DNA from 2 places in the Stenotrophomonas sp. 14P6.2.3 genome. Region 2 is predicted to be linked to the other one. Evidence: predicted binding sites of a transcription regulator. Region 2 holds the regulator's gene; the other holds the start of a gene.
The links. Region 2 encodes FliA, which starts transcription of late flagellar genes. Its sites were predicted from a motif close to TAAAGTTTNNCNNNCNNNGGCCGATAA; they were not measured.

Region 1: the regulator FliA is predicted to act here: its motif matches at 6,322-6,348, upstream of AC27VL_RS14125 (methyl-accepting chemotaxis protein).

Annotation. Positions count from the first base shown of each region.
Region 1 covers NZ_JBYOLA010000017.1:62,795-78,613, forward strand. The annotation lists gene AC27VL_RS14105 (ABC transporter permease) at 1-897, shown strand, start outside; gene AC27VL_RS14110 (ABC transporter permease) at 894-2,024, shown strand; gene AC27VL_RS14115 (hypothetical protein) at 2,041-3,327, opposite strand; gene AC27VL_RS14120 (glycine zipper 2TM domain-containing protein) at 3,546-3,914, opposite strand; gene AC27VL_RS14125 (methyl-accepting chemotaxis protein) at 4,069-6,291, opposite strand; gene AC27VL_RS14130 (barstar family protein) at 6,505-6,897, shown strand; gene AC27VL_RS14135 (hypothetical protein) at 6,925-7,554, opposite strand; gene mutS (DNA mismatch repair protein MutS) at 7,877-10,468, shown strand; gene AC27VL_RS14145 (DUF937 domain-containing protein) at 10,598-11,215, shown strand; gene katG (catalase/peroxidase HPI) at 11,360-13,600, shown strand; gene AC27VL_RS14155 (glycoside hydrolase family 5 protein) at 13,794-14,987, opposite strand; gene AC27VL_RS14160 (RNA-binding S4 domain-containing protein) at 15,195-15,602, opposite strand; gene AC27VL_RS14165 (hypothetical protein) at 15,612-15,819, opposite strand, start outside.
Region 2 covers NZ_JBYOLA010000001.1:363,484-379,302, forward strand. The annotation lists gene AC27VL_RS01590 (flagellar biosynthetic protein FliQ) at 1-103, shown strand, start outside; gene fliR (flagellar biosynthetic protein FliR) at 120-911, shown strand; gene AC27VL_RS01600 (putative bifunctional diguanylate cyclase/phosphodiesterase) at 1,074-3,203, shown strand; gene flhB (flagellar biosynthesis protein FlhB) at 3,370-4,500, shown strand; gene flhA (flagellar biosynthesis protein FlhA) at 4,497-6,599, shown strand; gene flhF (flagellar biosynthesis GTPase FlhF) at 6,745-8,364, shown strand; gene AC27VL_RS01620 (MinD/ParA family ATP-binding protein) at 8,351-9,238, shown strand; gene AC27VL_RS01625 (RNA polymerase sigma factor FliA) at 9,235-9,978, shown strand; gene cheY (chemotaxis response regulator CheY) at 9,998-10,390, shown strand; gene AC27VL_RS01635 (protein phosphatase CheZ) at 10,390-10,995, shown strand; gene AC27VL_RS01640 (chemotaxis protein CheA) at 10,998-12,842, shown strand; gene AC27VL_RS01645 (flagellar motor protein) at 12,968-13,708, shown strand; gene motD (flagellar motor protein MotD) at 13,710-14,723, shown strand; gene AC27VL_RS01655 (ParA family protein) at 14,728-15,510, shown strand; gene AC27VL_RS01660 (chemotaxis protein CheW) at 15,507-15,819, shown strand, end outside.

The DNA.
Region 1 (15,819 bases), on a different contig from region 2:
CTGCGCCGGCTGGAAGTGTTCGCGGTGGTGCTGGTGCCGCGCGATGTGACCCGCCAGGCGTTGCGCGGCCGGCAGGGCACGGTGTTTTCTTATTACAACGCCACCTACATGACCACCGGCCAGTCCGCTGCGCGTGATATCGGCGATGCGGTGTCTGCATGGAACGCGCGGCTGCTGCGCGAACGCATCGGCCTGCAGGTCGGGCCGGGCAAGCTGCGTGCCGCGCCCATCGCGGTGCAGTCGGACATCCTGTTCAATCCAGCCCGCAGCTACGAGTTGTTCCTGCTGCCGCTGATTTTCCCGGCGGTACTGTCGCTGGTGCTGGCGCTGGCAGTGGCCGGCAGCCTCGGCCGTGAGATCCGCGACGGCACCCTGCCCGCCTGGCTGGGCCACGCGCCGTGGTCGGCCATTGCCGGCAAGGTGCTGCCCTACGTGCTGCTGTTCTCGTTGTACGGCGCGCTGGGCGCGGCCTACCTGGCCTGGCTGCGCGGCGACGGCATCGCCGGCAGCGTGGTTCTGCTGCTGCTCGCACAGCCGCTGTTCTACCTGGCCACCGCGGCCTATGCCCTGTTCTTCGTCGGCGTCACCCGCGACATGGGCACCGCCCTGTCCGCCGTGGGTCTGAGCATCGGCACCGCACTGGCTTTTTCCAGCGCCACGTTCCCGGTGATCGACGCGCCGTTGTTCACCCGCGTCTGGCACCTGCTGCTGCCGCTCAGCGCCTACATCAAGCTGCGGACCCAGCAGCAGTTCATCGGCTCGCCGTTGGTGGTGTCGCTGTGGCCGCTGGCCACGCTGCTGCTGATGATCCTGGTCGCCGGCGGCATCGGCGGTTGGCGCCTGCTGGCGTTCGCGCGCACGCCGCAGGCCGCGCAACCCGCCGGGGCTGGCGCATGAGCAGGATCTGGCACAGCCTGCGGCAGACCCTGCTTGCCGTGCTCTGCGACCGCTATGCGATCGTGGTGATGGTCGGCGCGGTGATCCTGTACTCGTTCTTCTACCCCGCCGCCTATCGCCACCAGGTAGCCGGCAACCTGCCCGTGCTGGTGGTCGATGAAGACCACAGCGCGACCAGCCGCGAACTGCTGCGCAAGCTCGATTCGCTGCGCGTGGCCCATGTGGTCGGGCAACCGGCCGATCTGCAGGATGCGCGTGCACAGCTGGAAGCCGGCCATGCCGAAGGCATCGTGCTGATCCCGGCCAACCTGGAGCGCGACATCCTGCGTGGCCATCCGGCCAAGCTGGTACTGCTCGGCAACGGCGCCTATCTCGGCCGCGCCAGCTGGGTGCTGGGCAGCGTGGCGGATGCACTGGGCGCGTTCGGCCGCGACGCGGCAATCACCCAGGCCGCGTTCATGGGCGCGCCACAGGCACCACCGGTCACCCTCGTGCAACGGCCGCTGTACAACACGCAGGAGGGCTATGGCAGCGCGATCGTGCCTGGCGTGGCCGAACTGATCGTGCATCAGACACTGCTGATGGGTATCGGCGTCCTGCTCGGCGGTCGCCGGTTGGTGCTGGGCCGGCGCCTGCGGTTCGACCTGCCCACCCTGACCGGCATGGCCCTCGGCTTCGGCCTGATCGGGCTGTTCGGGCTGTTCTGGTACGCCGGCTTCACCGCCTGGGTTCAGGACTATCCGCGTGGCGGCAACCCGCTCGGGCAACTACTGGGTGGTACGCTGTTCATCGCTGCCACGGTAGCGTTCGGCCTGTTCGTCGGCAGCTTCTTCCGCACCCGCGAACGCGCCTTCCAGTACATCATCGCCACCTCCATCCCGCTGTTCTTCCTGGCCAGCCTGTCCTGGCCGGCGGTGATGACGCCCCGCCCACTGGTCTGGTTGGCGCAACTGCTGCCGACCACCTCCGGCATCAACCTGATGGTGCGCCTGAACCAGATGGACGCCAGCCTGGCCGAGGTCAGCCACGAACTGATCACCCTGGCCGTGCTGCTGGTGCTGTACAGCGCCCTCGCCCTCTGGCGCCTGCACAGCAAAAAAGGGACGGAGGGGAAGAGAGCGACGTAATCCCCTCCGTCCCCTTTTACGGCTCTGGTGCGTACCAGAACGGGATGTTGTATTCGCGGCGGCGGCTGGGACCACGTTCGCCGCCGTCGGCGTTCCAGACCAGTCGCAGGTCATGCCGGCCCGGCTTCAGATCCGCCATCGGCAAGTAGCCCACCAGTCCGCGCATGTCCAGGTCGCGACGCTCCATCGGCACGAAATCATGCAGGTCGACCTTGCCGCCATCGAGCTGCACCGTCCACAGCAGCGCCATGCAGTTCACCGCTGCCGTCGCCGCCTGTGCACCCTGCGCTTCGTTACGGGCACCGCCCGCACAGCGCTGCCGTGCCACCGGATTGTCACGCTGCGGACGGTGCGGAATGAACAGCCGCAACCGCGATGCACTGATGGTATCGGCCGGAATCATCGGATAGGGCAGCAGCTGGTCATGCGCAGAGCGCAGCGATTCGTAGTGCGCGCCCAGCATGCCGTGGTCCACCGCTTCTTCGGTCAGCACGCTGTAGCGGTTGAACAGCGAGAACTTCTTCGAGCCGTACACCTGCAGCGCGGCGAGCACCATCGCCAGCATCACCGCCGACAGGTAGATCACGGTGAACGAGCGACCGCGCAGGTTGCTCTGCAGGGTCCACTGCATGGTCTGCAGCAGGCGCAGCATCGGTACCCGCTGCAGGCCAGCCAGCACCGACTGCAGCCGCTTCTCCTGCCGTGCGGTGTCCAGCCCCCGCGCTTGGCGCCGGGCGATCGACTTCTCCAGCAGCATCGGCACCATCGCCAGACCGAGCAGGCCAACCATCAGCACCGCGACAATTCCCAGCGTGATGCGATCAACATCGCCGAAGGCGGCACCGATGGCCATCGCCACACCGAGCGAGACAATCGCCACCACCAGGGTGCCGGCCAGGGTCTGCACGCACAGCAGCGTGGTCGAGAACAGCATGGTGGCAAGCCGGTCCGCGCGTTCGATGGTGCCGTCGAGCCCACCGTCTCGCTGCTTCAGGAACGCGCGTGAGAACGGACCCAGCATCGTCAGTCGATCCCAGTCGATGCCGTTGGGGAAGTGCGATTTCAGACCGATCAGGCCGATCCAGTAGCCGCGCACCGCCAGGTGGATGATCAAGGCCACCGCCATCACGTAGCACATGCCGACGCCGATGCTGAAGGCGAACCACAGCGCCTGGAAGTAGACCCCTTCGGTATGCAGGCTGCTGCGCGCCCACGCATCGAACAGGTAGCCCGGCACGGCCAGCAGTGCGAAGGCGAGCAGGCCGGAAATGAACAGCTCCAGCTCGTCGGTGCGGTCGCGCACGCGGGAGTAGCTGGCTGTCGCGCGAGGCACTGCATCGGCAACATCGGACGGGTCCCGTCGGTCCACAGCACTCGACTCGTTCACTGGCGATTCATCCCTGGAGGTCGGCGCAGTATAGGCATGCGCCCTGCTCCGCGGAACGGGACCGGAAACGAAGAACGCCGGCACAGGGCCGGCGTTCGGGTACAGCGGTGTGGAAGGGGTTATCGCATGGGGGATCAGCGGTAGACGCGCTCACAACGACGCTCGACCACGCGATCACCAGTCTTCTGCTGATGGTTGCCCTGGATCTGCCGGCCGGCTGCGCCGCCCGCCACGGCACCGGCAACCGTTGCCAGCTTCTTGCCGTTGCCGCCGCCTACCTGGTTGCCCAGCAAACCACCAACCACGGCGCCGGTGGCGGTACCGGTGATGCGATTGGGATCGCGGGTATTGCGCTGCACTTCCACGTTCTTGCAGACCACGCGGCTGCCATCGTTGAACTTGCGGCCTTCATCACGCGGGCCGTAATTCTGTGCGCCAGCAACGGACGAGGCTGCCAGCAGGGTGCCCAGCACCATCAATCGGGTCGAGGTCTTCATGGCCATCTCCTGTGCTCCGGTATGGCGCAAGTGTCTGCCTGCGGGTGGCAACTGCAGGTGAAATCCGCGTCTGCGGGTGTTGAGCGGCCACCATCGGTTCAGGAAACAAAAATGCGCCCATCGCGACCAGCATCGCGATGGGCGCCGTCTCCCACCCGGCTTAGAACTCTTCCCACCCACCCGTGTTGGCCGCGAGCGAGGGCGCGATGCGCGGCGCCACGCCGGTCACGCGACGCACCGGCGGCACGCTTGCAGCGACCGCTGCCAACATCGGTCGGACCGCTGCCGCCGCCACCGAAGCCCCGGTGCGGAACACCGATACCGCTTCGGCCAGCAGGTTGGCCTGTTCCTCCATCGAACGTGCTGCAGCGCTGGCCTCTTCCACCAGCGCAGCATTCTGCTGGGTGGTTTCGTCCATCTGCATCACGGTCTGGTTGACCTGCTCGATACCCGAGCTCTGCTCCTGCGAGGCCGCCGAGATCTCGGCCATGATGTCGGTCACCCGCTGCACCGAGGCGACGATCTCGCCCATCGTGGTGCCGGCCTGACGCACCAGCGCCGAGCCGTCGGATACCTTGCCCACCGACTCTTCGATCAGGCCCTTGATCTCCTTGGCGGCGCCAGCCGAGCGCTGCGCCAGCGTGCGCACCTCACTGGCCACCACGGCGAAGCCCCTGCCCTGCTCGCCCGCGCGCGCCGCTTCCACCGCGGCGTTGAGCGCCAGGATGTTGGTCTGGAAGGCGATGCCATCAATCACACTGATGATCTCGGCGATCTTCTTCGACGACGCTTCGATGGCGCTCATGGTGGTCACCACCTGACCGACCACCTCGCCGCCCTGCGAGGCCACCCCATGTGCACCGATCGCCAGCTGATTGGCCTGGCGCGCGTGTTCGGCGTTCTGCTTCACCGTGGAGGTCAGTTCCTCCATCGACGCTGCCGTCTCTTCCAGGTTGGCCGCCTGCTGCTCGGTACGCCGCGACAGATCGGTATTGCCCGAGGCGATTTCCCCCGCTGCCAGATTGATGCTGGATGCACTGGTCTGGATGCGGCCGACGATCTGGGTCAGCTGTTCGACGGTGGCATTGCAGTCGTCGCGCATGCGCGCGAAGACACCGTGGAAATCGCCCTGCATGCGTACGGTCAAATCGCCGCGCGAGATCGCCTGCAGCAGGCTCGACACCTGCACCAGATTCTCATCGGTGGTCTGCATCAACCGGTTCAACCCGGTCACCATCTCGCCGAAATCGTGCTCGAAGCGAGTTTCGTCGCCACGCAGGCTGAAGTCGCCGGCGGCCGCGGCTGTGGCCAGCCGGCGGATCTCGCCGTTGATGGCCGACAGGCTGGACTTGGTCTCATCCATGGCCTGGGTGATCGCCGCCTTCTCGCCCGGCAGGCGATCCATGTCCACCGACAGGTCGCCGCGTGCGTAGTGCTTCATCACTTCGATCAGGCGGTTCTGCACCTGCACGTGCGAACCCACCAGTGCGTTGGTGTCATGCACCATCCGCCCGTAATCGCCGGGGAAGGTACTCTCGTCCATGCGGTAGCTCAGGCTGCCGTCATCATGCTGCCGCGCCATCTCGCCCTGCGCCGTCATCACGGCCTGCAGCTGCCCCTGCATGCGCTGCATGGATTTCAGCAACTGGGTCACCTCGTCGTTGCCCGAGGCATCGATGACGTTGTCCAAGCGACCGTTGGCAATGCCATCGGCCAGCTTCACCGCGCCCGCCAAGGGCCGGGTCAGACTGCGGGTGATCGCCCACGCAGCCAGTGCACCGAGGATCAGGCTGAGCACACCGAAGGCGATGGACAGTGTTCCCGTCCACGCTTCCGTGGCGCGGTACTCCTCACGGCTGCGTTCGGTCAGGGCTTCCTGGTGCCGCAGCAGGCTGGAGATCGCTCCATTCCAAGCGGTGGCCAGACCGTGTTCGGCCAGCAGTTCGGTGGCCGCACCGTCGTAGTCGCCCGCCTTCATCCGTTCGTGCAGCTGCCGGGTGGAGGCGTCGGTGGCCTTGCGTGCCGCCGCGATCTGCGCCACCAGCGTATCGCCGGTGGCATCGCGGGGAATCGTGATGTACTTGTCCCAGATGCCGTCGTAGGTGCGGCTCAGTTCCTGCGCCCGCTGGTAATCCCTGTCGAACTCCTCGCCGCGCTTGATCACCATCAGGCGACGATGCATCAGCACCGCGTTGTTGGTATCAAGCATGTCGTTCAACAACCGCATCTTGACCATGTTCACGCCCACCACTTTCTCGAACTGGGCGGACTTCAGATGGTTTCCGTACAACACCAGGCCGACGATGGCCATGATGAACAGCAACAGCAGACCGAAGCCGGCAGAAAGCCGGGATCCCACACGGAGGTTGCGTAAGGCGAGCATCTCAATTCCCTTGATCGTGGCCCTATATCGGTGACGGCACGATCCGGGGAAACTTTAAATACATTTACTGAAACAACGCCTCATTAACATAAATGCATTCAAGTAGAGCCCTTTCCTTATTCCTCCCCATTTTCCACTGAAGGCAGGGTGGGAATGCATCACGCAGATGAATAAGCCGCGCGCTCTTTGGCCGCGCAACGCTATAGTCGGCAGATGAACGTATTCCTGCAGATCAACGGCACCGTCATCGTTGATATCCCAAGTTTCTACGCAGAAATCAACCGTGTATTCATGGCTGGCGAAGACTGGCAGCTCGGGCCCAGCCTCGATGCATTGGACGATCTGCTGTACGGCGGTTATGGCGCACTGGCCGGGCACAAAACGGCCACGGTGGTCTGGCGCGATATCGACTGCAGCCGCGATGCACTGGGAGTGGAGGCCACGCGTGCGTGGCTGCAAGACAAGCTGCGGCAACCGGGTACGTTCAATGCCGAAGCCATCCGCCGCCAGCTGGACGCCCTGCAGCGCGGCGATGGGCAGACCTACTTTGACATCGTGATGGATATCTTCGCCAGCCACCCGAATATCAATCTGCAACGTGCCTGAGGCAGTCAGGCCTGTTGCCACTCCACATCAGGGAACATGGCAACAGGTGCCACAAGCACAGCAGGAACTTGCCCCACAGCATTTGAGCGACTGTCCGCTGCCATCCTGACACTTCGCGCCACAGCATCCGCTGTTGCGCACAGATGCCACCGTCGTGGCGATCGCACACGCCTTCAACGCGTCATCCGCCTCCAGAAGCGGCGTCTCTCTTGAATAGTCAAGTACCTGAACGTCGGTCGGACCCGCATCCAGTCCCTGCTTGTAAAGCCCCAGCGGTCGCCCGCTTCGCGCTCCCGCCTGCACCGTTATCGGAGAAATCGTCAGTGCACCCTCCTGCAACAACGTACCGCTGAACTGTTCTCCCTGCCACAGACTCCACTGCAGGTCTGCGGCCGCTTCACCGACAAAGGCCGATGTCTGGGCAACATCGAGCACCAACGTGTAGCGGCGCCCGTGCTTCTCCTCCAGCGTGAGGATCGCCGTGCGTCCTTCCTGCACGCTTACACGGGGCGAGAATACGGGGTTCGCGTCGTGCAGCACCCGCAGAGTGAGGTGGTGCAGGTCCTTTGATCCGGATACTTCTGCAGCCAAGGACGGAGCCGCAGTACTGACCAGGAACATCGCAAGCAACATACCAAACAACGTACGAAGGAACATGCAGGAACTCCGTTGACCGCCCGATTGCGGCCGTCAACTCTCCACCGGCGATCCAAACGCAAGTTGTGACCCACACAACACATTCATCAAGCTCCCCCGACGGCGCGCCCACAGCGACCATTTCATACGTGATCGCCGCTATCCTGCGGCATCCACGCAGCCACTGACCGCCACGGACGCCACCGCCGCTGCTTGTCTGCGACATCTCACACGCCACCAACGAAAGCGCCTTTTCCCCCCGACCAGTTACCATGGACGACCCTGTACCCGCTCCGACCCGCTGCCCTCCGGCGCGAGCGGACGCCCCTGATCCACGAGCCCCATGTCCAAAGACAAGTCCGCCGAACACACCCCGCTGATGAAGCAGTTCTTCGCAGCCAAGTCCGACTATCCGGACCTGCTGCTGTTCTTCCGCATGGGCGACTTCTACGAGCTGTTCTACGACGACGCGCGCAAGGCCGCGCGCCTGCTCGACATCACCCTGACCCAGCGCGGCAGCTCCGGTGGTGCACCGATTCCGATGGCCGGTGTGCCGGTGCACGCCTACGAGGGCTACCTGGCACGGCTGGTGGCGCTGGGCGAATCGGTGGCGATCTGCGAACAGATCGGCGACCCGGCACTGGCCAAGGGTCTGGTCGAACGCAAGGTGGTGCGCATCGTCACTCCGGGCACCGTTACCGACGAAGCGCTGCTGGATGAGCGCCGAGACACCCTGCTGATGGCCCTGTCGCGCAACAAGAGCGGCTATGGGCTGGCCTGGGCCGACCTGGCCGGCGGCCGCTTCCTGGTCAACGAAGTCGACACTGACGATGCACTGGAAGCCGAACTGGCCCGCCTGGAACCGGCCGAACTGCTGGTGCCGGATGAAGAGAACTGGCCCGACTTCCTGCGCCAGCGCAGCGGCGTGCGTCGCCGCGCGCCGTGGCTGTTCGACGCCGACAGTGGTCGCCGCCAGCTGCTGAACTTCTTCAAGCTGCACGACCTCAGCGGCTTCGGCATCGACGACAAGCCGCGCGCCACGGCCGCTGCCGGCGCCCTGCTCGGCTATGTCGAGGAAACCCAGAAGCAGCGCCTGCCGCACCTGACCTCCATCTCGATGGAGACCGCCAGCGAAGCGATCGCGATGAACGCGGCAACGCGTCGCCATCTGGAGCTGGACACCCGCGTCGACGGCGATACCCGCAACACCCTGCTCGGCGTGCTCGACAGCACGGTGACACCGATGGGTGGCCGCCTGCTGCGCCGCTGGCTGCATCGGCCGCTGCGCCTGCGCGAGGTGCTGGTGCAGCGCCACCACGCGGTGGAAACACTGATCGACCGCGGTGCGGAGGCCGATATCCGCGAACAGTTCCGCCGCCTCGGCGACCTGGAACGCATCCTCACCCGCGTCGCCCTGCGCTCGGCGCGGCCGCGCGACTTCTCGACCCTGCGCGATGGCCTCGGCCTGCTGCCGGCCGTACGCGAGGTGCTGGCACCGTTGGATTCACCGCGACTGCAGACCCTGCACGCCGCGCTCGGCGAGCACGACGAGTGCGCGCACCTGCTGGCCAGCGCCATTGCCGAAATGCCACCGCTCAAGCTCAGCGATGGTGGCGTGCTGGCCGATGGCTTCGACGCCGAGCTGGATGAACTGCGCCGCCTGTCGACCCACGCCGACCAGTTCCTGGTCGACCTGGAACAGCGCGAGCGCGAGAGCAGCGGCATCGCCACCCTGAAGGTCGGCTACAACCGTGTGCACGGCTACTACATCGAAATCAGCAAGGGCCAGTCCGAGCGCGCGCCGGTGCATTACACCCGCCGCCAGACACTGACCAACGCCGAGCGCTACATCACCGAAGAACTGAAGGCGTTCGAGGACAAGGTGCTGTCTGCCCGCGACCGTTCGCTGTCGCGCGAGAAGTATCTGTACGAGCAGCTGCTGGACACGCTGGGCACGCAGTTGGAGCCGCTCAAGCAGTGCGCCGCCGCACTCAGCGAACTGGATGTGCTGGCCGCCTTCGCCGAGCGTGCGCAGGCGCTGGACTGGGCGCGTCCGGAACTGCAGGCCGAGCCGTGCCTGAAGATCGAACGCGGCCGCCATCCGGTGGTGGAAGCGGTGCGTGACCAGCCGTTCGAGCCCAACGATCTGGACCTGCACCCGGACCGTCGCATGCTGGTCATCACCGGCCCGAACATGGGCGGTAAATCGACCTACATGCGGCAGAACGCGCTGATCGTGCTGCTGGCCCACATCGGCAGCTTCGTGCCGGCCAGCCGCGCGTTGATCGGCCCGATCGACCGCATCCTGACCCGCATCGGCGCCGGCGACGATCTTGCCCGCGGGCAATCGACCTTCATGGTCGAGATGGCTGAAACCAGCTACATCCTGCATCACGCCACCGCACATTCGCTGGTGCTGATGGACGAGATCGGCCGCGGCACCTCCACCTACGATGGCCTCGCCCTGGCCGACGCGGTGGCGCGCCACCTCGCCTACGAAAACCGCTGCTACACGCTGTTCGCCACCCATTACTTCGAACTGACCGCGCTGGCCGACGAACAGCACGAGGGCGGCCGCAGTGGCATCGCCAACGTGCACCTGGATGCCGTGGAGCACGGCGAAGCGCTGGTGTTCATGCACGCGGTGAAGGACGGCCCGGCCAACCGCAGCTTCGGCCTGCAGGTGGCTGCCCTTGCCGGCCTGCCGCGTGCCACCGTGGCACAGGCGCGTCGACGCCTGGCCGAGCTGGAGCAGCGCGGCGGCGAAAGCCATGCTGCCGAGCTCGCCCCGCAGGCGCTGGATGCACCGCAGCAGTTCGGACTGTTCGCCGCCCCGCCGAACAAGGCGCAGGAGGCGCTGGCCGCGCTCGACCCGGACGAGCTGACGCCGAAGCAGGCACTGGAAGCGCTGTACCGGTTGAAGGCGCTGCTGTAATCCCGGCCGCCGGGCATGGCCCGGCGCTACCGTTGTAGAGCCGAGCCCACGCTCGGCTGCCTTTCGCACTTCCGTCGTGTACACGGCGTTATGCTCGGGCGGTTCGTCCTTCACAGACCGGAGACCGCCATGAACACCGAATCCCTCGCTGCATCCCTCTTCCAGCAGCTGCAGCAGGGCCAAGGCCTGCAGCAGGTGTCGCAGCAGCTCGGCCTGGACAGCAGCCAGGCCACCCAGGCCGTCGGCAGCGCCCTGCCCCTGCTGCTCGGCGCGATGGGCCAGAACGCCAGTGAGCCGCAGGGTGCGCAGTCCCTGCTCAATGCCCTGCAGCGCGACCACCTCGGTTCGGCCGGCGGCGGCGGTGGAGGTTTCGATCTCGGCAGCATCCTCGGCGCGGTGATGGGCGGCGGCGGCGGCAACGCCACAAACGGCGCCGGCATCCTCGGCCATGTATTCGGTGGGCAGACCTCACAGGCGGCCGAAGCGCTGGGCCAGAAGACCGGCCTGGACAGCGGCAAGTCCAGTCAGCTGCTGGCGATCCTCGCCCCCATCGTCATGTCGTTCCTGGCCCAGCGGTTTGCCCAGAGCGGCAACGCCGGCCAGCTCAGCCAGGCCCTGGGCCAAGAGGCACAGCAATCCGGCGGCGGCATCGGCAGCCTGCTCGGCGGTGCGCTCGACCAGGACGGCGATGGCCAGTTCGGCGCCAGCGATCTGCTCAAGCTCGGCGCGGGCCTGCTCAAGCGCTGATCGCGCACAACGATCCAAGCGCCGCCAACCATAGGCAGCCACTATCGCAGCGGTTGAATCAATCGAATTTACCCATCGTTAGGCGATGCCTATGGTGGGTAAGCGATCTGATTCCCTCATTCGCCAGTCCACAGGTAGAGACCCATGAAAAGCGAAGCGAAGTGCCCGTTCAACCATGCCGTCGTCGGTGATGCGACGACCAACCGCGACTGGTGGCCGAACCAGCTGCGCGTGGACCTGCTCAACCAGCACTCCACGCGCTCCAATCCCCTCGATGCGGGCTTCGAATACGCCACGGCCTTCAACGGGCTGGACTACAGCGCGCTGAAGGCCGACCTGAAGGCGTTGATGACCGACTCGCAGGACTGGTGGCCGGCCGACTTCGGTCACTACGGCGGCCTGTTCATCCGCATGGCGTGGCACAGCGCCGGTACCTACCGCATCGACGATGGCCGTGGCGGCGGTGGTCGCGGCCAGCAGCGCTTCGCTCCGCTCAACAGCTGGCCGGACAACGTCAGCCTGGACAAGGCGCGACGCCTGCTGTGGCCGATCAAGCAGAAGTATGGCCAGGCCATTTCGTGGGCCGACCTGCTGATCCTGACCGGCAACGTCGCACTGGAATCGATGGGCTTCAAAACGCTCGGCTTTGCCGGCGGCCGTCCCGATACCTGGGAGCCCGACCAGGACGTGTATTGGGGCCGCGAGACCACCTGGCTGGGCGGCGACGTGCGTTACGCGCACGGCTCGGAAGGTGTGGAAGAGAACCACGGCGTGCTGGTGTCCGATGACGATGCTGATGGCGACGTGCATTCGCGCAAACTGGAAAACCCGCTGGCCGCGGTACAGATGGGCCTGATCTACGTGAATCCGGAAGGCCCGGACGGCAATCCCGATCCGGTGCTGGCCGCGCATGACATCCGTGACACCTTCGGCCGCATGGCGATGGACGATGAGGAAACCGTCGCCCTGATCGCCGGTGGCCACAGCTTCGGCAAGACCCACGGTGCTGGCCCGGCCGACAACGTCGGCAAGGAACCGGAAGCGGCGGGCCTGGAAAGCCAGGGCCTCGGCTGGGCCAACAGCTTCGGCAGTGGCAAGGGGGGCGACACCATCACCAGCGGCCTGGAAGTCACCTGGACCCGTACGCCCGCACAGTGGAGCCATGACTTCTTCGAGATCCTGTTCGGCCACGAGTGGGAGCTGAGCAAGAGCCCGGCTGGCGCTCACCAGTGGGTCGCCAAGAACGCGGATGCGGTGATCCCCGATGCGCACGATCCGTCGAAGAAGCACCGCCCGACGATGCTGACCACCGACCTGTCGCTGCGCATGGATCCGGCCTACGAAAAGATCTCGCGGAAATTCCTTGCGGATCCGCAGGCCTTCGCCGATGCGTTCGCCCGTGCCTGGTTCAAGCTGACCCATCGCGACATGGGTCCGCGTGCGCGCTATCTCGGCCCGGAAATCCCCGCCGAGGAATTCATCTGGCAGGACCCGGTGCCGGAAGCGAAGCATCCGCTGATCGACGCCAAGGACATCGCCGCGCTGAAGCAGAAGATCACGGCGACCGGCCTGAGCGTGGCGGAGCTGGTGTCGACTGCCTGGGCCTCCGCCTCGACCTTCCGCGGCTCGGACAAGCGCGGTGGTGCCAACGGTGCGCGTGTGCGCCTGACGCCGCAGAAGGACTGGGCGGTAAACCAGCCGCAGCAGTTGGCCAAAGTGTTGGCCGCATTGGAAAAGGTGCAGGCCGATTTCAACGGCGGCAGTGGCAAGCAGGTGTCGCTGGCCGACCTGATCGTGCTGGCCGGTGGCGTCGGCATCGAGCAGGCGGCAAAGGCCGGCGGCCACGACCTGAGCGTGCCGTTCACCCCGGGCCGCACCGATGCCAGCCAGGAACAGACCGACGTCGAATCGTTCGCGGTGCTGGAACCGGCTGCCGATGGTTTCCGCAACTATCTCAAGGGCGCTTACAGCGTGCCGGGTGAGGCGCTGTTGATCGACAAGGCACAGCTGCTGACCCTGACCGCACCGGAAATGACCGCGCTGGTCGGTGGTCTGCGCGTGCTCGGCACCAACGTCGATGGCGGCAAGCACGGCGTGTTCACCAATCGACCCGGCACGTTGAGCAACGACTTCTTCGTCAACCTGCTGGACATGGGCACGACCTGGAAGGCGACCGGCCGCGAAAGCTATGAAGGCCGCGGCCGCAACGATGGCGCTGCACGCTGGACCGGCACCCGTGCGGATCTGGTGTTCGGCTCCAACGCCGTGCTGCGTGCATTGGCCGAGGTGTATGCCAGTGCCGATGGCGAGAAGAAGTTCGTGCAGGATTTCATCGCCGCCTGGACGCGGGTGATGGAACTGGATCGCTACGACCTGCACGGCTGACATGCTCTGGTAGGTGCCAACCTTGATTGGTACACAACACAACGCCCACCAAGGTGGGCGACTACCAGAGCGTTCGCACCCTGCCCTGGTAGATGCCGACCTTGGTCGGCACGCGGCACACGGCACAACGCCCACCAAGGTGGGCGTCTACCGATGCAACCGCCGGGCGTGGCCCGGCGCTACCGCGTAGGCGTCAGCGCGCTCCGGCCTTCAGCCGCTCCAGAATCGGTGCGAACAGCGGCGCCTGCATCGAACGCGGCGGCTGCACGGCTTCGCCCTTCTCGACGGCCTGCCAGTACGATCCCGGCAGCGGCTTGTCGCCCAGTTCGTAGTCCATGCCGTCCCAGCCGTCTTCGCGGAATGCGTAGAACGCCCAGTGCACCTTCTGCTGCTCGGCCACGTCCAGTACATCGCGCAGGTAGCGGCCGCAGTCCGGCCAACGTCGCATGCAGCCGAACTCACCGATCACCATGCGGTTGGCGCCGATGCCATGGGTCTTCGCCCAGTCCATTGGCTGCTGCAGGTAGCTGCGCACGCGCACGGCGTCCCAGCGCTCGCTGCGGTCGCCGAACGGCACTTCCGCGGGATAGCGGTACGGCGTGCTGCGCTTCTGGTTCGGCGCACTGGTGGCCGCATACGGCTCGTACATGTGCACGCTGTACAGCAGCTTCGCGTCGTCCAGCGGCGCAGGCCAGTAGTCGAAGGCATCGGCCGCGGCATACCAGCCGGCATCAAGCATCAACGGTATCTCTGCATCGACTTCGCGCACGCTGGCCACCAATTCCATGTACAGCTGGCGCAGATCGCGCGGCCCGCCCTGCACGCCCGCATACCACTTCAGCATGTCCTCGCGGGAGGCATGTTCGGCCAGCGTGGTGGCGTATTCCGGCGCCGGCTCATTGATCAGGTTGTAGCCGGCCAGCGCCGGATGCCCTTTCAGTGCGGTGGCCAGGTCACGCCAGAAGCGCTGCGCAGGTGCGTGGTTGTCGAAGGACTGCCACAGGCGCTGGTCGACCACGTCGCCGTTCTTGTGTTTCCAGCGCAGCAAGGGCAGCGACAGCGGCACCAGCACCACCTTCAGGCCCACGGCATTGGCGTCATCCAGCGCGCGACGCAGGGTCTCCACATCGGCCGGCACCAGTCCTTGATAGTGGTCGGCATCGCCCATCAGGAAATCGCGGCCGCCGGCACTGCGCCATTTGTCCGGGGTCAGTCGCACCCAGGTGGCGCCGGTCGCACGCAACGCCTGGAAATAGGCCTTGTCCGGCGGCGCTTCGTTGAAGCTGTTGCCACCGCGCTGCGGGGTATCCCAGAAGGTGATGTCGGCGGCGAACACCGGGACGGCGGCGGACAGGGCCAGGCACAGCAGGCTGCGGCGCAGGAACATGGTGGGCTTCCATGAAGAGGACGTTCCAACGTGCGGGGCGCAAGCCGAACGGTGGCTGAGCGCAGGCGGCACAGCGCCCACCAAGGTGGGCGACTACCAGAGCGCTTGCAGGCCCCACCACACGGTGGGTGCCGACCATGGTCGGCACAGGGCACAGCGCCCACCAAGGTGGGCGGCTACCAGAGCGCTTTCAGTCCGGCCACTGCGTCACAACGCATCGAGATCACCCAGGGCGCGGATCAACCGGCGTGCGCGCTTGTCCGGTTTGTGCTCCGGCGCCTGGTAGCCATCACGCGCGGCAATGCGCAGCGCTCGCAGTTCGGCACGACGCGCTTTGGAGGCCTCGCTCTCGGCATACAGCTGCTGCGCCACCGGCGCCGGTCCGCGCTGGTCGCTCAGGCCCAGCACCTGGATCTCGAAGTGTTCTTCACCGCGATCGACCAGCAGCTGCTCCCCCACACGCACCGCGCGCGAGGATTTCGGGCGCTGCCCGGCCACGGATACCTTGCCGGTCTCGATCGCCTGTTTTGCCAGGCTGCGGGTCTTGAAGAAGCGGGCCGCCCACAGCCAGATGTCCAGACGGACGCTGGGCGCCAACGGGGAAAGCTCGGACATCGGTAGGGACTACTCCGTTCGCTTGTTCAGGGGGCGCGGATTGTCGGGGTCGGTACGGCAACCAGTGCCCCCGATCAATGCCGGCGTTCCGGCCGCCAGATCCTGGCGCTGGCTGCCGACCAGGCACTCGGGGCGGTCGGTCGGCCGCACCTGGGTATCGCCCAGCCGGTCACCTGACGAACATGCGGCCAGTGCCGCTGCGATCAAGGCCACCGCG
Region 2 (15,819 bases):
AGCGCTCACTGCGGTGTTGTTCGCACTGGGCAGCCTGCTGATCGGCCATCTGGTCGAATTCACTACGCTGCTGTTCCAGCGCATTCCGCACCTGATCGGCTAGACGGACGCGCACGCAGATGGACGCCGCCACCCAGATGGCTGCCGACGGCCTGAATGCCTTCGGCATGATCGGCACCGTGCTGTGGACCATGCTGCGCATCGGCGCGGTGGCCATGGCGATGCCGATGATCGGTACCCGCGCCGTGCCCGGCCGGGTGCGGGTGATGCTGGCCGGTACCCTGGCCATTGCGTTGGCGCCCCTGCTGCCGCCGGTACCGGACTGGACCGGCTTCGACGCCGCCACCGTGCTGACCATCGCGCGCGAGCTGGCGATCGGCGTGGCCATCGGTTTCATGCTGCGGCTGGTGTTCGAGGCGGGCGCGATGGCCGGCGAACTGGTCGCCCAGGGCACCGGCCTGGCGTTTGCGCAGATGAGCGACCCGCTGCGCGGCGGCACCTCCGGTGTCATCGGCCAATGGTTCTATCTGCTGTTCGGCCTGCTGTTCTTCACCGCCAACGGCCATCTGGCGCTGATCTCGCTGGTGGTGGACAGCTACCGCGCCCTGCCGATCGGGGCGCCCCTGCCCGACCCGCACGCCTTCTTCAGCATCGCCCCGACCTTCCTGCTGACCGTGCTGCGAGGGGCGCTGACCCTGGCCATCCCGCTGACCGTGGCGATGCTGGCGGTGAACCTGGCCTTCGGCGTACTGGCCCGCGCGGCGCCGGCGCTGAATCCGATCCAGCTGGGCCTGCCGGTCTCGCTGCTGCTGGGCCTGTTCCTGCTGACCCTGCTGGTCGGTGAAATGGGCCCGCCGGTGCAGCGCCTGTTCGATGCCGCCTTCGAGGCTGCGGGTGCCGTGACCCGCTGACGCGGTCATCACGTTTTGCTGCTTGCCGTCCCCCCCGGTGCCCGCGTTAGAGTGAATGGGCAGCGACCGGGGGGACGCTGCAACCGGCGGCCTCTGGTCGCCCGCCTTACGCATGCCCCACCGTAGTTTTTCCGTTGACAGGCAGGTCCGGGAGACTGACGAATGCTGGAAGGCACGTACAACCCGTGGCTGGTGGCGACCTCATTGCTGGTTGCAGTGATGGCGTCCTATACCGCGCTGGCGATGGCCGGGCGCACCGTCACCGCGCCTGGCAAGGGCGCGACCTGGTGGTGGCGCCTCGGCGGCGGCTTTGCGATGGGGCTGGGCATCTGGTCGATGCACTTCATCGGCATGCTCGCCTTCGACCTGCCCATCCCGCTGGGCTACGACCTGCCCATCACCCTGCTGTCGCTGGCACTGGCGATCGGCTCGTCGGTGTTCGCGCTGTGGCTGGTATCGCTGCGCACCCTGCCCCATCCGCGCCTGGCCGGTGGTGCCCTGCTGATGGGCAGCGGCATCGCCAGCATGCATTACGTGGGCATGGCCGCGATGCGCATGCAGCCAGGCATCGACTACCAGCCGGTGTGGCTGCTGCTGTCACTGCTGGTTGCGGTGGCCGCGTCGTGGACCGCGCTGTACGTGGCCTTCCGCCTGCGCGCGCAGCACACCCGCATCGGCGACCGCCTGGCCGCCGCCGGCCTGCTCGGCCTGGCCATCGTCGGCATGCACTACACCGGCATGGCCGCCGCCCGTTTCCCCGAAGGCAGCATCTGCGGCGCCGCGGTGGGCGATGGCCTGCAGAACAACTGGCTGGCGATGCTGGTGGTGGTGCTGACCGTGGCGATCCTGGCGGTGGTGCTGGTGGTGTCCTGGCTGGACCAGCGGGTGGAGGCACAGCTGTTGCGCCTGCGCAATTCACTGCTCAGCACCTCGTTGACCGACGCCCAGCAGGAACTGACCCAGGCCGCGCTGCACGACCCGCTCACCCGCCTGCCGAACCGGTTGCTGCTGCAGCGGCGCATCGTCCAGGCACTGGCAGAGGCCGAACAGGGTGGCAGCCGCTTCGCGGTGATGTTCATGGACCTGGATGGCTTCAAGCAGGTCAACGATGCCTATGGCCACCAGGCCGGCGACGCGCTGCTGGTGGCGGTGGCCGAACGCACCCGCCAGCTGCTGCGTCCGCACGACCTGCTGGCACGGCTGGGCGGCGACGAATTCGTGCTGGTGGTGCGCATCGAGCACGACGAGGACCTGCCGACCCTGGCCCGGCGCATCCTGCAGGCGGTGGGCAGCGGCCCGCTGCTGCCGGACAACGAACTGCAGGTGACCGCCAGCATCGGCATCGCGATCTGCCCCGACCACGCCGCCAGCGAACGCCAGCTGATGGCCTTCGCCGACGCAGCCATGTACCAGGCCAAGGAGTCGGGCCGCAATGCGTTCGTGCTGTTCGCCGACTGGATGAACGACAGCGCCGAGCAGCAGTTCCGCCTGCTGGCCGACCTGCGTCGGGCGATCGGCAGCGAGCAACTGTTCCTGCATTACCAGCCGAAGATCCGTGTGGCCACGCAGAAGGTGGCCGGCGCCGAAGCGCTGATCCGCTGGCGCCACCCGGAACAGGGCCTGATTCCGCCGGACCGCTTCATCCGCCTGGCCGAGCGCAGCGGTGCGATCAACGAGATCGGCCGCTGGGCGCTGGACCAGGCCTGCCAGCAGCTGCGGCACTGGCACGATGCCGGCCACGACAGCTGGACGATGTCGGTGAACCTGTCACCGGTGCAGTTCAGTTCGCCACATCTGCTGCAGGACGTACGCGAAGTGATCGAGCGCTACGCGATCGCCCCGCGCAACCTGGTACTGGAGATCACCGAAAGCACGGTGATGCGCGATACCGATACCAGCCTGCGCCTGCTGCAGAGCTTCTCCGCCCTGGGCGTGGGCATCTCCATCGATGATTTCGGCACCGGCTACTCCAGCCTGCTGTACCTGAAGCGCCTGCCGGCCACCGAGATCAAGATCGACCATGCATTCGTGCGCGACCTGGAACACAGCGCCGAAGACGTGGTGATCGTGTCGGCCATTGTTGCGCTGGGCCATGCACTGGACATGGATATCGTGGCCGAGGGCGTGGAGACCGCCGCGCAGCGCGCCTACCTGGAGCGCCTGGGCTGCGACTACCTGCAGGGCTTCCTGCTGGGCCGGCCGGTGGACGCGGCCCGCTTCATGCAGCTGCACGACCTGCCGCGGCCACGGGTGGAACTGGCGCAGAGCCCGCAGGACCAGCCCCCGGGGTAGCGCCGGGCCATGCCCGGCGGATGCAATGATCCAGGCTGCCCGCTCGCCGGGCATGGCCCGGCGCTACCGGTACCTGCTCCGGCAGGCGCCAACTTCGGTTGGCACATGCACCCGTCACGGAACGATTCTTGCACGCACCCCGGCATCCCCTGCTGCAGTGCCTGTGATGTCCGAGAACGAATCCGCCGGCGAAAAAACCGAACAACCGACAGAAAAACGCCTGCGTGACGCCCGCGAACAGGGCAACCTGCCACGCTCGCGTGAACTGGGCACGGCCGCCGTGTTCGGCGCCGGGGTGATCGCAGTGATGGCCATGAGTGGCTCGATGGCCAGCGGCGCCAGTGCCTGGATGCGCCATGCGCTCAGCCCCGAACAGAGCCTGCGCCAGCACCCCAAGGCCCTGTTCGGCCACTTCGGCGACCTGCTGCTGCAGCTGATGTGGGTGATCGCGCCGCTGGTGCTGGTCTGCCTGTTGGCAAGTTTCCTGGCGCCGGTGGTGATGGGCGGCCTGCGCTGGTCGGCCAAGGCGATGATGCCCGACATCAACCGCATGAACCCGATGAGCGGGCTCAAGCGCCTGTACGGCCCCGAAGCCGTGGCCGAGTTCATCAAGTCGCTGCTGCGCGTGGCCTTCGTCGGCGTCGCCGCCGGCATGGTCGTGTGGACCAGCTTCAACACCCTGCGCGGGCTGATCCACCAGCCGCTGGAAACCGCCATCGGCGACGGCCTGGGCTTCACCCTGCGGCTGCTGCTGGCCACCGCCGGCGCAATGCTGGTACTGGCCGCCATCGACGCGCCGTACCAGCGCTGGAACTGGATGCGCAAGCTGAAGATGACCCGCGAAGAGCTGCGCCGGGAGATGAAGGAAAGCGAGGGCAGCCCGGAAGTGAAGGGCCGCATCCGCCAGCTGCAGCAGCAGATGGCCAACCGCCGGATGATGGAGGCGGTACCCACCGCCGACGTGGTGGTGGTCAACCCGACCCACTATGCGGTGGCCCTGAAGTACGAAGGCGGGGCCATGAATGCGCCCACCGTGGTCGCCCTGGGCGTGGATGAAACAGCCCTGCGCATCCGTGAAGTGGCCGACGGCAACAAGGTCGCCATCGTCTCTGCCCCGCCTTTGGCACGCGCCTTGTATCGGGAAGGCCAACTCGGCAAGGAAATCCCCGTGAGACTGTATTCAGCCGTCGCCCAGGTCCTCTCTTACGTCTACCAGCTGCGCAGCTGGCGGACCGGCCCGATGCCGTCCACGCCGCACATCCAGGTTGATGAGTTCGGCAACGGGGGCCGTCCATGAGCGCCCAGGCCTCCAGCTTCAATACCCGCCGCGCGCTTGAGATGATCCGCCAGGGTCTGGGCGCGCCGCTGATCGTGCTGGCCCTGCTGGCCATGGTCGTGGTGCCGCTGGCCGCGCCGGTGCTCGATGCGTTGTTCACCTTCAACATCGCCATCTCGCTGATGGTGCTGCTGGCGGTGGTCTACGTGAAGCGCCCGCTGGACTTCACCATCTTCCCGATCGTGCTGCTGATCACCACCATGCTGCGGCTGGCGCTGAACGTGGCCTCGACCCGCGTGATCCTGCTCAATGGCCAGAACGGCCACGAAGCGGCCGGCAAGGTGATCGCCGCCTTCGGTGAATTCGTGATCGGCGGCAACTACGCCGTCGGCATCGTGGTGTTCGCGATCCTGACCATCATCAATTTCGTGGTCATCACCAAGGGCGCCGGCCGCGTCTCGGAAGTGACCGCGCGCTTCATCCTCGACGCCATGCCCGGCAAGCAGATGGCAATCGATGCCGATCTCAACGCCGGTTTGCTGACGCGCGAGGAAGCCAAGCTGCGCCGCGAGGAAGTCCGCGAGGAAGCCGACTTCTACGGCGCGATGGACGGTGCCAGCAAATTCATCCGCGGCGATGCGATCGCCGGCATCCTGATCCTGTTCATCAACATGCTGGGCGGCCTGGCTGTTGGCGTGCTGCAGCATGGCATGCCGTTCGGTGAAGCCGCGGCCACCTATACCCTGCTGTCGATCGGTGACGGCCTGGTGGCGCAGCTGCCGGCGCTGCTGGTCTCCAGTGCGGTGGCGATGCTGGTTACCCGTGCGTCGCGCTCGCAGGACATGGCGCAGGCGATGACCGGCCAGGTGTTCGGCCAGTACCGTGCACTGGCGATCACCGCCGGCATCCTCGGCGTGGTCGGCCTGGTGCCGGGCATGCCCAACGTCGCTTTCCTGACGCTGGCGGCAATCCTCGGCTTCATCGCCTGGAAGGTGTACCGCAAGGGCCTGGCACCGGCGCAGGCCGACACCGCGGCAGGCGAAACCAACGCACTGAACGCGCTGGGCCGCCCCGCGGCCCCTGCACCCACGGCGGAACTGAGCTGGGACGAACTTCGCCCGGTCGATCCGCTGGGCCTGGAAGTCGGCTATCGATTGATTTCACTGGTGGACAGCAACCAGGGTGGCGAGCTGATGCCGCGCATCAAGGGCGTACGCCGCAAGCTGACCCAGGATGTCGGCTTCCTGATTCCGTCGGTGCACATCCGCGACAACCTGGAACTGCCGGCCAACGGCTACCGGGTCCTGGTGCATGGCGTGCCGGTGGCTACCGCCGAAATCCATCCCGACCGCGAACTGGCACTGGACCCCGGCAGTGCGCTCGGCCCGCTGGAAGGCATCGCCGGCAAGGACCCCGCCTTCGGCCTGGATGCGACCTGGATCCAGCCGCACCAGCGCGCCCAGGCCGAAACCCTGGGCTACACCGTGGTCGACCCGGCAACGGTGGTCGCCACCCATCTTTCGCACCTGATCCGCGAGCACGCGCCGGAACTGCTTGGCCACGAGGAGGTGCAGCACCTGCTGGCCAACCTCGCCAAGAGCGCGCCCAAGCTCGTCGAAGATCTGACGCCGAAGGCGCTGCCGCTGTCGGCGGTGGTGCGCGTGCTGCAGAACCTGCTGATCGAACGCATTCCGATCCGCCAGCTGCGCAAGATCGCCGAAGCCCTGGTCGAACATGCCCCGCACAGCCAGGACCCGGCCACGCTGACCGCCGCCGTGCGCACCGCGCTGGGCCGCTTCATCGTGCAGGAGATCGCCGGAATGTCGGCGGAGCTGCCGGTGTTCACCCTCAACCCGCAATTGGAACGTGTCTTGCAGGAGTCCACGCAGGGCAACGGCGCCGCGCTGGAACCCGGACTCGCTGAGCGACTGCACCAGAGCCTGGCCGAATGTGTCAGCAAGCAGGAAGCCCGCAACGAGCCCGCGGTGGTGCTGGTACCAGGCCCGGTGCGCGCCGCGCTGGCCCGCCTGGTCCGCCACAGCGTTCCGTCGCTGTCGGTCCTGGCTTACAGCGAGGTGCCGGAGGACAAGCGCCTGAAGCTGGTCGGAACGATCAGCTGACGCCGCCCTGCAAAGCGCCAGAAAACAGACACCACTTTCAAACACTCGCAACAGACAGATTCCAAGGGGAACTCGAACCGTGCAGACCACCGACCACCCGCGTTCTCCGACCGCCACTCCGCCGACTTCGTCCCGTGACCACAGCATGAAAATCAAACGATTCGTCGCCGCCGACATGCGCTCGGCCATGAACCTGGTGCGCAAGGAACATGGTCCTGACGCCGTGATCCTGTCCAACCGCCGGATCGAGGAAGGCATCGAGATCGTGGCAGCCGCCAACTACGATGAGAGCGCCGTGCAGCGCGCCCTGGAAGCGTCGCGTCGCGACGTGGCGCCGCCGCCCGCACCGAAGCCGCGTACCGCCGCCGACGCGGTGATCGCCGCGGTCACCCGCCGCCGCAGCAGCACCCCGGCACCGGAGCCGGTGGCAGCCACCACTTCCGCCGTCGCCGCCCTCGCCCGCGCTGCCGTCGGCGCGACCGGCCGCACCCTGGACAGCGCCGACGAAATCGTGCCGACCCGTGGCAGCACCGGTTTCGCCGCTACGCTGGCGCGTGCCGCCGTCAATGAATCGACGCTGCCGGAACAGATCTTCGCCCCGTTTGCCGACGCCATCGTTGCGCCCTTGCCGGCCGCAGCCGCGCCGGTGAACCGCGCCCGCTTCCAGATCGACCCGCCGCTGGAAGACAGCACGCAGCTGCCGGCAGCGTCGCCGCCGCCGTTGCCGGTTGCCCTCCAGGCGACCACGGCCCTCGAAGACGACACAGCCCACGCACCGGTTGACGTGCAGCCGACCGAAGTCGCACCGGCACCGCTGCCGACCCTGGCGCCGGCACCCGCTCTCACTCTGGTTGCCGACGACGCCGAGATCCGCCACCTGCGCCAGGAAGTGGCCGGCATGCGCCAGGTGATCGAGCGCGAAATGAACCGCTTCACCGATGAGCGCCTGCGCGGCTGCCCGGTGCGCGCCACCGCGCTGGATTTGATGGACGAGTACGGCTTCGACGCCGGCATCGCCCGCGACGTGGCCATGCAGATTCCGCTGGAAACCGAAGCGCATCGTGGCCGCGGCCTGATGCTGGGGCTGATCTCGCGCAAGCTGCCGATCGCTCCGGTCGACCCGATGGAGGAAGGCGGTGTGATCGCCCTGGTCGGCCCGACCGGCGCCGGCAAGACCACCACCATCGCCAAGCTGGCCTCGCGCTTCGCTGAAGCCCATGCCGCCCGCGATGTCGCCCTGGTCACTACCGATACGATGCGCATCGGCGCCCGTGAACAGCTGTACGGCTACGGCCGCCAGCTCGGCATCGCGGTGCACGAGGCCAACAGCGGCACCGACCTGGACCAGCTGCTGGAGCGATTGAAGGACTACAAGCTGGTGCTGATCGACACCGCCGGCCTGGGCCCGCGCGACCGTGCACTGGCCGCCCAGCTGCAGTGGCTGCGCGCTGCCCGCCAGGTCCGCACCCTGCTGGTGCTGCCGGCCAACACCAGCTTCGGTGACATGGACGAGGTGGTGCGCCGCTTCGGCGCGGCCAACCTGCAGGGCCTGGTGCTGAGCAAGCTGGACGAGACCGGTCGCTTCGGCAACGCCCTGTCGGTGGCGGTGGACCACAAGCTGCCGATCACCTGGGTGACCGACGGCCAGGACGTCCCGGACGACCTGCACCGGGCCAGTGCAGCCAATCTTGTACTTCGCCTTGAAGATTTGCGCCGCGCGGCCGATATGCCCTGCAACCCGGAGTTGAACCATGCCGTCGCGTGAGTACGCCAAGCTGACCACCACCTTCCCGCTGACGGCGACCCGCAGCGAGCCGCTTGGCCCTGTGCGCACAATTGCCGTGACCGGCGGCAAGGGCGGCGTCGGCAAGACCAACGTGTCGGCCAACCTGGCCGTAGCGCTTGCCGGCATGGGTAAACGCACCCTGCTGCTGGACGCCGACCTCGGCCTGGCCAACATCGACGTGATCCTCGGCCTGAGCCCCACCAATACCCTGGCCGACCTGGTCGCTGGCCGTTGCAGCCTGGATGACGTGATCATCGAAGGCCCGAACGGCGTGCTGGTGGTCCCGGCCGCGTCCGGCCGCCGGCACATGGCCGAGCTGGCCCCGGCCGAGCATGTGGGCCTGGTCAACGTGTTCTCCGAACTGGAGCGCGAGCTGGACATCATGGTGGTGGACACCGCCGCCGGCATCACCGATGGCGTGCTGACCTTCTGCCAGGCCGCGCAGGACACCGTGGTGGTGGTCTGCGATGAACCGGCCTCGATCACCGACGCGTACGCACTGATCAAGGTGCTGTCGCGCGAACGTGGCGTGGACCGCATCCAGGTGGTGGCCAACATGGTGCGCGACCCCAACGAAGGCCGCGTGCTGTACGAGAAGCTGACCCGCGTCTGCGAGAAATTCCTCGCCGATGTCTCGCTGAACTACCTCGGCTGCGTGCCGCAGGACGATTGGCTGCGCCTGTCGGTGCAGCGCCAGCAGCCGGTGGTGAAGGCCTATCCGTCCAGCCCGTCGGCGCTGGCGATCACCGAGATCGCCCGCCGCACCGCCCGCTGGCAGGCACCGACCGAGCCGCGCGGTGGCGTCGAGTTCTTCCTCGAGCGCATCATCAAGCAGCGTGGGGTGGCCGCATGAAAGGCGCCGCCCAGTACAGAGAGGTCCAGCGCACGGCGGCCAATGAGGTCATCGCCCAGCACTCGGACCTGGTGCGGCGCATCGCCCACCATCTGGCCGCGCGCCTGCCGGCCAGCGTTGAAGTGGACGACCTGATCCAGGCCGGCATGATGGGCCTGATCGAAGCGTCGCGCAGCTACGACGCCGACCAGGGCGCCTCGTTCGAGACCTACGCCTCGATCCGCATCCGCGGCTCGATGATCGATGAGATCCGTCGTGGCGACTGGGTGCCGCGTTCGGTGCACCGCCGTGCCCGCGATGCTGCTGCCACCATCCGCCGCCTGGAGCAGAGCACCGGCCGCGCCGCCAGCGCCACCGAAGTGGCCGCTGCGATGGAGATGCCGCTGCCCGAGTACCTGCGCCTGATGGAGGACGCCTCGCGCGGGCAGGTGCTGAGCCTGGAATCACGCATTGAAGACCAGGGCGAGCTGGACACCGTCGCCCAGGGCGGCCCGACCCCGCAGCAGGTACTGGAACGCGGCGAGTTCGGCCGCGAGCTGGGCAATGCCATCGGCCACCTGCCCGAGCGCGAACAGCTGGTGCTGTCGCTCTACTACGAGCAGGAACTGAATTTGAAGGAGATCGGCGCAGTGCTCGGCGTGAGCGAGTCGCGGGTCTGCCAGATCCACGGCCAGGCGGTCCTGCGCCTGCGTGGCCGACTGAAGATTTTCGAGGCGGCCGACGCCGGCCTCGAGAGCTGATCAACAAAGGAACTCTGCTTTGAACAAGAACATGCGCATCCTGATCGTCGACGATTTTTCGACCATGCGTCGTATCGTCAAGAACCTGCTGGGCGATCTGGGCTTCACCAACACCGCCGAAGCCGAGGACGGGCATGCCGCGCTGTCGTTGCTGCAGAGCCAGCCGTTCGACTTCGTGGTCACCGACTGGAACATGCCGGTGATGACCGGCATCGAACTGCTCAAGGCGATCCGTGCCGATGCCAAGCTGAAGACCCTGCCGGTGCTGATGGTGACCGCCGAAGCCAAGCGCGAGCAGATCATCGAGGCAGCGCAGAGCGGCGTGAACGGCTACATCATCAAGCCGTTCACCGCACAGACGCTGGAAGAGAAGCTCGGCAAGATCTTCGAACGCCTGGCGGCCAGCGCTTGATGGATACCACGGTCGACAAGAGTGCCCTCGCCCTGCGCCTGCAGGAAGCCCTGGACGCGCTGGAATCCGGCGACGAAGCGGCGTGGCGCCAGCGCATCGACGGCTTGGTCGCACTCCGCACCCAGCCGATGATGAGCGGCCTTTCGCGGCTGGCCCGCGAACTGGGCCAGGCGCTGGGCGAACTGCCGACCGTGCCCGATGAAGCCGGCGAGCTTGACGACGCCTGCGCACGCCTGGATCACGTGGTGGCGATGACCGAACAGGCCACCCATCGCACCCTGGACCTGGCCGAAGAGTGCCGCAGCCTGACCGAACAGCTGCGCGCCGATGGCCTGCAGCCGGGCCAGGACGTGCAGCTCGACCGCATCCGCCACAACCTCACCGAGATCGCCCTGACCCAGAGCTACCAGGACCTTACCGGGCAGATCATCCGTCGCGTGGTCGGCATCGTCCGCCGCGTGCACGAAGGCTTCGGCGCGCTCGGCCTGCCGCCGGAACAGCATCGCACCGACCCGGAACTGGCCGGGCCGGCACTGAAGGGACTGGACCGCCATGCGGTCTCGCAGAACGACGCCGACGACCTGTTGTCGGATCTGGGACTGTAACCATGGGCGCGGTAGCCGACGACATCACTGCCGATTTCATCATCGAGGCCCAGGAAATCCTGGATCGCCTCGGCGAACAGCTGGTGTCGCTGGAACAGGCACCGCAGGACAATGAACAGCTCAACGCGGTGTTCCGTGGCTACCACACGCTGAAAGGCGGCGCAGGTTTCCTCGGCATCACCGCGATGGTCGAACTGTGCCACGCCGCCGAAGAAGCGCTGGGCGCCGTGCGTGCCGGCCAGGCCGTATTGCAGGCACATCACTTCGATGCCGCCCAGCAGTCACTGGACTACCTGCAGTCGATGCTTGACGCGGTGTCATCGGGTACCGAGCCCGGCTTTGCCCCGCCCGAACTGGTCGCCCAGTTCGATGTACACGGCGGTGGCACAGCCGCGCCTTCGGCCGCGACGCCGAATGCGGGCGGCGGAGACCTGATCACCGACGACGAATTCGAGGCCCTGCTCGACCAGCTGCACGGCGGCAAGGCGCCGACGACCGTAGCACCGGCGGCGAAGAAAGCCGACGACATGATCAGCGAAGACGAGTTCGAGGCGCTGCTCGACCAGCTGCATGGTGGCGCCGCCCCGGGCAGCAACGCCACCGCAGCGGTTGTCGCCGCACCGGCACCGCGACCGGCGCCCTCGCCTGCCCCGCCAACTGCCAGCAAGCCGGCGCCCAACAAGCCCGTCGCCGAAGCCGAACACACCGTGCGCGTGGATACCAAGCGCCTGGATGCCATCGTCAACCTGATCGGCGAACTGGTGCTGTCACGAAACCGGTTGAAGACGCTGCGCGCACGCCTGCGCGATGAAGAGCTGGACCGCGCCGTGTCGACGCTGGACATCGCCACTGCGCGCCTGCAGTCGGCGGTGATGCGCACCCGCATGCAGCCGGTCGGCAAGGTGTTCTCGCGCTTCCCGAAGGTGGCGCGCGACGTTGCGCGTTCGCTGAAGAAGGAAGTGGACCTGGAACTGATCGGCGCCGAGACCGAGCTTGACCGCAACCTGGTCGAAGCGCTGGCCGACCCGCTGGTGCACCTGGTCCGCAACGCCATCGACCATGGCGTGGAAACGCCGGAACTGCGCGAAGCACAGGGCAAGCCACGGATGGGCCATGTGCGCCTGTCGGCACAGCAGGAAGGCGACTACGTCAGCATCGAAGTGCAGGACGACGGTGCCGGCATCGATCCGGAAAAGCTGCGCGCCAAGGCACGCGAGAAGGGCCTGATCGATCCGGAAGCCGCCGCCCGCCTGAGCAGCGAGGAATGCCTGCACCTGGTGTTCCTGCCCGGCTTCTCGACCAAGCAGCAGGTCACCGACATTTCCGGCCGCGGCGTCGGCATGGACGTGGTGCAGTCGCGCATCCGCGAGCTGAGCGGGCAGATCCAGATCCAGTCGGAACTGGGCCGCGGCAGCCGCTTCATGATCCGCGTACCACTGACCCTGGCGATCCTGCCGACCCTGCTGGTGCAGGCCGGCGAAGACGTCTACGCGCTGCCGCTGGCCCGCGTGATGGAAGTGCTGCATGCACCGCGCACCTCGCTGGGCTGGTTCGACGGCCGCGCCGTGCTTGACCGCCGCTCGCACACGCTGGCGCTGGTTGACCTGCGGCAATGGCTGGATGTGACGCCGGCCGCCTCGCCGCTGCTGACCATCGTCGTGCTGCAGGCCGGTGAAGCACGCTTCGGGCTGGTGGTGGACCAGGTGCGCGGGCGCGAGGAAGTGGTCATCAAGCCACTGCCCAAGGCCCTGCGCGGCCTGCGCGGTTACGCCGGTGCAACCTTGATCGGCGATGGTCGCATGGCCCTGATCCTGGACGTGGACGGACTGCGCAGCCCACACGACTGAGCCGATTCCTGAACGCGACACGCAATAGCGCCGGGCCAGCCCGGCGACACAGGAAACTATGAACTCCGTTACACCAGATTCTCCCGGTGTCTCAAGTCCCATTCATACAAGCCGATACCGGACCCATGGATAGACTCAGCCTCATTGGACTTTTCCTCGCCCTGGCCTCGCTGGTCGGTGGCAGCATCCTCAAGGGCGCCGGCCTGGCGTCGTTGTGGTCGCCTGCGGCGTTTGTGATCGTCATCGTCGGCACCATCGCCGCCATCCTGCTGCATACCGCGCCGGCGGTGTTCAAGCATGCGTTCAAGATCGTGCGCTGGGTCGTGCGCCCGCCGCACAGCGACCGTCGTGAACTGATCCAGCAGATCGTGGAATGGAGCAACATCGCCCGCCGCCAGGGCCTGCTGGGCCTGGAATCGCAGGTGGAAGCGCAGCGTGATCCGTTCCTGCGCAAGGGCCTGCAACTGCTGGTGGACGGTGTGGAACCCGAATCGATCCGGCACATGCTGGAAATCGAACTCGGCAGCCAGGAACACCAGGATCAGGCCGGCGCCAAGGTATTCGAGGCGATGGGCATCTATGCGCCTACGCTGGGCATCATCGGCGCCGTGCTCGGCCTGATCGCGGTGATGAAGAACCTCGCCGACCCGAGCAAGCTCGGCCACGGCATCGCCGCGGCGTTCACCGCCACCATCTACGGCATCGCCTCGGCCAACCTGCTGTTCCTGCCCATCGCCGCCAAGCTGAAGGGCGTGATCGCCCACAACTCGCGCGACCGCGAAATGGTCATCGAAGGCCTGATCTCGATCGCCCAGGGCGAGAACCCGCGCAACATCGAAACCAACCTCTCCGGCTTCCTGCACTGACATGGCCCGCCGCAAGCACCACGAAGAGCACGCCAACCACGAAGCATGGGCCATCCCCTATGCCGACCTGATGACGCTGCTGCTCGCCTTCTTCGTGGTCATGTACGCGATCTCCTCGGTCAACGAGGGCAAGTACCGGATCATGGCCGACGCCCTCACCGATGCCTTCGGTGGTGCGCCGCGCACCATCAATCCGGTGCAGGTCGGCAACAAGCAGGTGCAGGGCGGCGGCTGGGACAGCCCGTCGGTGATCAAGTCCGGCACCAAGATCGGGCCGTCCGCTCCCGCGCCGTCGCACGACCCCACCCTGCTGCCGGCGATGGCCTCGCAGATGCGCATGCCGGTGTCGGTGCACAACCAGGAGCAGATCGCGCGTGCCGAGCGCCAGCTCAACAGCATCGCCGACCGCCTGACCGCTGCGCTGGCACCCCTGATCGACCGCGGCATGATCAGCGTGCGCCGCACCGAGCTGTGGATCGAAGTCGAGATCAACAGCGACATCCTGTTCCCGACCGGCTCGGCAGCACTGGACGTGCATGCGCGCGACACCCTGGCCAGCCTGGCCGGCGTGCTGCGCGACGTGCCCAACAGCGTGCGCGTGGAAGGCCACACCGACAACGTGCCGATTGCCACCGCCACCTTCCCGTCCAACTGGGAACTGTCGGCCGGTCGCGCGGCCAGCGTCGTGCATCTGTTTGCCGACCAGGGCGTGCAGCCGTCGCGGCTGGCGATGGTGGGCTACGGCCAGTTCCGCCCACGCGAAGAGAACGACAGCGCGCAGGGCCGCAACCGCAACCGGCGGGTGATGGTCATCATCCTGGCCGACACCAGTCATTCGGTCGACCCGCTTGGCGAACGCCTGAATGCCGCCACCGGGGCCACCCGCAACGCGAGCGAACAGGCCGCCGCAGCGCCGGCCACCACCTCCACTTCCCCCATCGCACCGGTGCAGTTGCCACCGGTGCCGGCTGGCAGCCGTGTCGGCGCCGCCGTTCCCCCGGCAATGAAGGAGTAATCCGATGCGCATCTGGGCAGTCGCCAACCAGAAGGGCGGAGTCGGCAAGACCACCACCACCCTCGCCCTCGGTCGCGGCCTGGCCGCGCTCGGCCACCGCGTGCTGCTGATCGATCTCGATCCGCATGCCTCGCTGACCCGCGCCTTCGGTGTACCGATCGAACCGGCACCGGCCGGCGTGCTGGAACTGTTCGGCGCACCACCGGCCGACCTGTCCACGCTCAGCCACGCCAGCAACATCGGCGGACTCGATTACGTGTGCGCGCAGGCCTCGCTGGCCACGCTGGAACGGCGCAGCGCCAACCAGCCCGGCCTCGGCCTGGCACTTCAGAATGCCCTCGCCCGCCACCAGGGCCAGCACGACTACATCCTGCTGGACTGCGCACCGACCCTGGGCCTGCTGATGATCAACGCGCTGGCGGCGGCTGATCGCCTGATCATCCCCACCCAGGCCGAGCCGCTGGCCCTGCACGGCCTGGATGGCATGGTCCGCACCGGCGAGATGGTCGAGCGTTCGCGCCGCCGCCCGCTGCCGATCTCGATCCTGCCGACGCTGTTCGACCGCCGCACCCGCACCGGCAATGAATCGCTGCGCGCCATGCAGGACCGCCACGCAAGCCGCGTCTGGGAAGATGCGATTCCGATCGACACCCGCATCAGCAATGCGGCGGGCCTGACCCTGCCGAGCATCGGCGAGGACTACCCGGGCCGTGGCCTGGCGGCCTATCGGCGCGCGTTGAACTGGATCCTCGGCGAGGACGCACGTGCCCTGGAGCAGGCGGCATGAACACCACCGGCATGCTGGATGACTATCTGGACGAGCTGCTCGGCGACATTGCCGAGGCACCGGTCGCACCGGTCGCCGCAGATGCCACGCCACGCCCGACGAGTGCAGCGGCCGATGCACAGCGCGAGCCCACCTGGGACGACCTTCCTGCTGAAGTGATCTACGAAACCGACACCGTTGCGGTCGCACCTGCCAATGATGATGCGGCCCTGGAGGCCGCCTTCGACGCCGCTACCGCGCCTGCGGCCGACACCGAGCGCGAGCCGACCTGGGACGATCTGCCGGCCGAGGTGATCTACGAAACCGACA